One region of the Streptomyces sp. B8-7 genome, then DNA from elsewhere that is predicted to be linked to it. Evidence: riboswitches for the same ligand, from Rfam matches in the RefSeq annotation. Region 1 holds a riboswitch; the other holds the start of a gene.
What was found. A riboswitch is a leader RNA that binds a small molecule or an ion and turns the genes downstream of it on or off. The one in region 1 is predicted to bind glycine.
Positions count from the first base shown of each region.

Region 2: it holds a riboswitch for glycine, as region 1 does, so the genes downstream of both, gcvP (aminomethyl-transferring glycine dehydrogenase) here and gcvT (glycine cleavage system aminomethyltransferase GcvT) in region 1, are expected to answer to the same signal.

Region 1 covers NZ_JBYRRL010000005.1:724,554-726,940, reverse strand. The annotation lists gene AC5K6T_RS27310 (AAA family ATPase) at 250-918, opposite strand; glycine riboswitch at 1,098-1,191, shown strand; glycine riboswitch at 1,192-1,327, shown strand; gene gcvT (glycine cleavage system aminomethyltransferase GcvT) at 1,375-2,387, shown strand, end outside.
Region 2 covers NZ_JBYRRL010000003.1:1,072,959-1,075,345, forward strand. The annotation lists gene gcvP (aminomethyl-transferring glycine dehydrogenase) at 1-1,296, opposite strand, end outside; glycine riboswitch at 1,474-1,568, opposite strand; gene AC5K6T_RS19840 (PRC-barrel domain-containing protein) at 1,684-2,058, shown strand; gene AC5K6T_RS19845 (DNA polymerase IV) at 2,345-2,387, opposite strand, start outside.

The DNA of each region.
Region 1 (2,387 bases):
GGACCGGACGACGAAGGCGGAGCAGCCCGGCGGCGGGCATCCGCCCGGGGAAGCGGAGGCATCCGCCCGGGGAAGCGGAGGCATCCGCCCGGGGAAGTGGAGGCGGCCGCGCGGGAAGGCGGACGGAGCCGCCCGCCGGCAGGCGGCCGCCCGACAGGGCGCGGACGCCCGGTCCGCCGGACCGCCCCGCCGCTCAGCCGCCCCGCCGCCCCGCCGCTCAGCCGCCCCGCCGCCCCGCCGCTCAGCTGCTCAGCCGGTGAACCCGATCCGGCGCAGTGCGTCGGCGGCGTCGCGGTCGAGGAGGACCGCCGAACCGCAGCCGGCCGGGAGTTCACCGGACTCCACGCGGCGCAGCAGCCGGGCGAAGGCGCCGCGGTGGCGCCGGAAGGCGTAGCGGGAGACGCCCCGGCCGCGGGCCCGCTGCCCGGCCAGGGCGTGGCCGGGTGCGACGTCGAGGAGCAGCAGGTGGAGGGTGCCGCCGCGGCGGCGGGCGGCGCGGGACAGCCAGCCGCGCACCCACGACTGGGTGCCGCAGTCGTGCACGACGACGCCCCGTCCCTCGCCGAGGGCGCGGCGCAGGGCGGCGTAGTGGGCGAGGCGGACCAGGGGGCGGTAGAGGGCGTAGGGCAGGAGGCGGGGGGCGCGGGCGTCGAAGCGGTCGCGGGTGTCCTGGGAGTCGATGCGCGACCCGGGCACGGCGCGGCGCATCAGGGTGGACTTGCCGCTGCCGGGCAGCCCGGTGACGACGACGAGGTCGTGCGGGCCGAACAGCAGGGCGTGCGGGCTGCGGCCGGCCCGCTCGCGCAGGTCGCGGACGACGGGGGCGGGCCGCGCGGGGCAGGCGTCGCGGGGCGGGGCGAGGCGCTGGGCGGGCAGCGCGAGGGCCGGGCTCGTGGCGTACGGCGTGGTCCTGTTCACCGTGTTCGTCCTCCCCTGGGGCGGGTCGCGGGACCCTTGCCCATCGAGTGTAAAGAGACGGTAATGCGGCGGCCTAGGGATTTCGTGTGCGTACTGCCACAGGCCGGTTACAGATGCGGCCCTGCCGTACCGGGCGGATGCGTGCAATGATGGGCGCGCCTAACTGCATACCGGCCGTTTGAATCCGCGCGGGAGAGTCCCCAGCCTGGCTGGGGCGCCGAAGGAGCAAGTCCCTCCCTTGAATCTCTCAGGCCCCGTTACCGCGCGGGCGAGGCACATCTGAAAAGCGGGCCGCTGCCGGCAGTGGTCCCACCCAAGGTGCAAGCCGTGATCCCTCCGTCCGCCGCCGCACGCGTGTGTACGGACGGTCATGGCGAACCTCTCAGGTTCCGATGACAGATGGGGAGGAACGACCTCGCCTGTCATGTTCTTGGGTTCTTGGGAGACGACCGACCGATGAGCAGTACTGAACTCCGCCACACGGCGCTCGATGCCCTGCATCGTTCGCTGGGCGCGACGATGACCGACTTCGCCGGCTGGGACATGCCGCTGCGCTACGGCTCCGAGCGCGACGAGCACGTGGCCGTGCGCACCAGGGCCGGCCTGTTCGACCTCTCGCACATGGGCGAGATCACCGTGACCGGCCCGCAGGCGGCCGCTCTGCTGGACTTCGCCCTGGTCGGCAACATCGGCGGGGTGGGTGTGGGCCGGGCCCGCTACACCATGATCTGCCGGGCCGACGGCGGCATCCTGGACGACCTGATCGTGTACCGGCTGGGCGAGAGCGAGTACATGGTCGTCGCCAACGCCTCCAACGCCCAGGTGGTGCTGGACGCGCTGGCCGAGCGCGCGGCCGGCTTCGACGCCGAGGTCCGCGACGACCGCGACGCGTACGCACTGCTCGCCGTACAGGGCCCGGAGTCTCCCGGCATCCTGAAGTCGCTGACGGACGCCGACCTGGACAACCTCAAGTACTACGCCGGCCTGCCCGGCACGGTCGCGGGTGTGCCGGCGCTGATCGCGCGCACCGGCTACACGGGGGAGGACGGCTTCGAGCTGTTCGTGCGGCCGGAGCACGCCGTCGAGCTGTGGCAGGCACTGACGAAGGCCGGCGAGGGCGTCGGGCTGATCCCCTGCGGCCTGTCCTGCCGGGACACGCTGCGCCTGGAGGCGGGCATGCCGCTGTACGGGCACGAGCTGACCACGTCGCTGACCCCGTTCGACGCCGGGCTCGGGCGGGTGGTGAAGTTCGAGAAGGAGGGCGACTTCGTCGGCCGCGAGGCGCTGACCGGGGCCGCCGAGCGCGCCGCGGCGAACCCGCCGCGGGTGCTGGTCGGCCTCGTCGCCGAGGGCCGCCGGGTACCGCGCGCCGGATATCCGGTGGTCGCGGACGGCCGGGTGATCGGTGAGGTCACCTCCGGCGCCCCCTCCCCCACCCTGGGCAAGCCGATCGCCATGGCGTACGTCGA
Region 2 (2,387 bases), on a different contig from region 1:
GTCGCAGGCGGCCGAGACGTGGTCCGCGTCGACGAGGTGCAGGTTGACCCCCCTCTCGCGCGCGGCGGCGACGACCTCGGCGGCCCGGCCCTCGACACGGACGGTCAGGGTGTCGAAGAAGGTGCCGTGCACCACGTCCACGCCGCCGGCCGTGAGGCCGGCCGCGAGGACCGCGGCGTACCGGTGGGTGCGCCGGGCGATGGTGCGCAGGCCCTCGGGGCCGTGGTACACCGCGTACATCCCGGCCATCACGGCGAGCAGCACCTGCGCCGTGCAGATGTTGCTGGTGGCCTTCTCGCGGCGGATGTGCTGTTCACGCGTCTGCAGCGCCAGCCGGTAGGCCTTGTTCCCGTCGGCGTCGACGGACACGCCCACCAGGCGGCCGGGCAGGCTGCGGGCGAACTTCTCGTGCACGGCCATGTAGCCGGCGTGCGGGCCGCCGAAGCCCATCGGCACGCCGAACCGCTGCGTGGTGCCGACCGCGATGTCCGCGCCCAGCTCGCCCGGCGAGGTCAGCAGGGTCAGCGCGAGCAGGTCGGCGGCGACCGTGACCAGCGCGCCGAGCCGGTGCGCCTGGTCGATGACCGGCCTGATGTCGCGGACGGCCCCGGAGGCGCCGGGGTACTGGACCAGCACGCCGTTGATGTCGCGGGAGGCGATCTCGGCCGGGATGCCCTGGCTCAGGTCGGCGACGACGACCTCGACTCCGGCGGGCTCCGCGCGGGTCTCGATGACGGCGACGGTCTGCGGCAGCGCGTCCGCGTCGACGAGGAAGAGGCCCTTCTTGTTCTTGCCCATGCGCCGCGACAGCGCCATGGCCTCGGCGGCCGCGGTGCCCTCGTCGAGCAGCGAGGCACCGGAGGTCGGCAGTCCGGTCAGCTCGGCGACGACGGTCTGGAAGTTGAGCAGCGCCTCCAGGCGCCCCTGCGAGATCTCCGGCTGGTACGGCGTGTACGCGGTGTACCAGGCCGGGTTCTCCATGACGTTGCGCAGGATGACGGGCGGGGTGAAGGTGCCGTAGTAGCCCAGCCCGATCATGGACCCGAGGACCTGGTTGCGGTCGGCCAGCGAGCGGAGCTCGGCGAGCACCTCGGCCTCGGTGCGCGCGCCCGGCAGGTCGAGGGCGTCGGCGTTCTTGATGACGTCCGGTACGGCGGCGGCGGTGAGCTCGTCGAGGGAGCCGTAGCCGACCTGCGCGAGCATCTTGGCCCGCGCCTCCTGGTCGGGCCCGATGTGGCGCTGCTCGAACGGGATGCCCTGTTCGAGTACGGAGAGCGGCGTGCGCTGGGCGGTCATGTGCGGAGGCCTCCTGGTCTGACGCGACCTTCGAGGGGTACCACGGCGCGGGTACCCCGACGGCCTCCCCCTCTGTCATCTCGACCTGAGAGCTTCACCGGACCGCCCGAGGGCATCCGGCTTTCACCGTCGGTGAGAGCGGAAGCCGTCGACGCCCGCCCTGCTTTCCAGAGTGACCTCGTCCGTGCGGTACGGGGGCCTGAGAGATTCCGGGGAGGATTTGCTCCTTCGGCGCCTCCGGTGACGCCGGAGGACTCTCCCGCACGGGGTCAGCAGCCGTCTGCAAGACTACCAGCGAGGCTCCCGCACGGGCCTTCGAGTGGCCATGCTCACCATTGTGCCCTTTCGTAGTGCTAACGGATGAGTTGCGACCACGTGGGAGGGCTCGTGCAGACCGACATCGATCCGCGCAACCTGATCGGCCGCAAGGCGTTCGACCGCAACGGTACGAAGATCGGCACCATCGACGAGGTCTACCTCGACGACGCGACCGGCGTGCCGGAATGGGCGGCCATACGCACCGGCCTGTTCTCCAGGGACGCCTTCGTGCCCCTGGAGCCCAGCGAACTGATCGAGGGCACGCTCCACGTCCCGTTCGAGCGGGCCCTGATCAAGGACGCTCCCGACTTCGGTGTGGGCCGGCACCTCTCCCCTGAACAGGAACTCCAGCTCTACCACCACTACGGCCTGGACGTGACCGCGCCTCCACCGCTTCCCGACCACGACTTCGGCAACGTGGCGGGCAAGGACGACCCGCGCTGAAGCGTCCCGCCCCGCGGCGGCCCCGGGGCGGCCGGTTTCCGGCGCGAGGCTCCGGCGGGAGGCTCCGGCGGGAGCCGTTCCGGCCTCCCGCCCGGCCCGATGGCACCCGGCCCGGACCGGGTGCCGCCGGGCCGCAGCGGGCCCCGGAGGCGCCGTCCGGACCGACAGCCTGCCGGGGCCCTGCGGGTCGGGTCCCGGTGTCCGGCCGGGGCCGTGCGGACCGGCCGGCCGGGACGCTGCCCCCACTTCCCCGCCGCGCGGCTCCCCCCGCGTCCCCGGCGGCTCCTCACCCGACGGCGGTCTCCCGGTCCTCCGGCCTGCCCGGCACC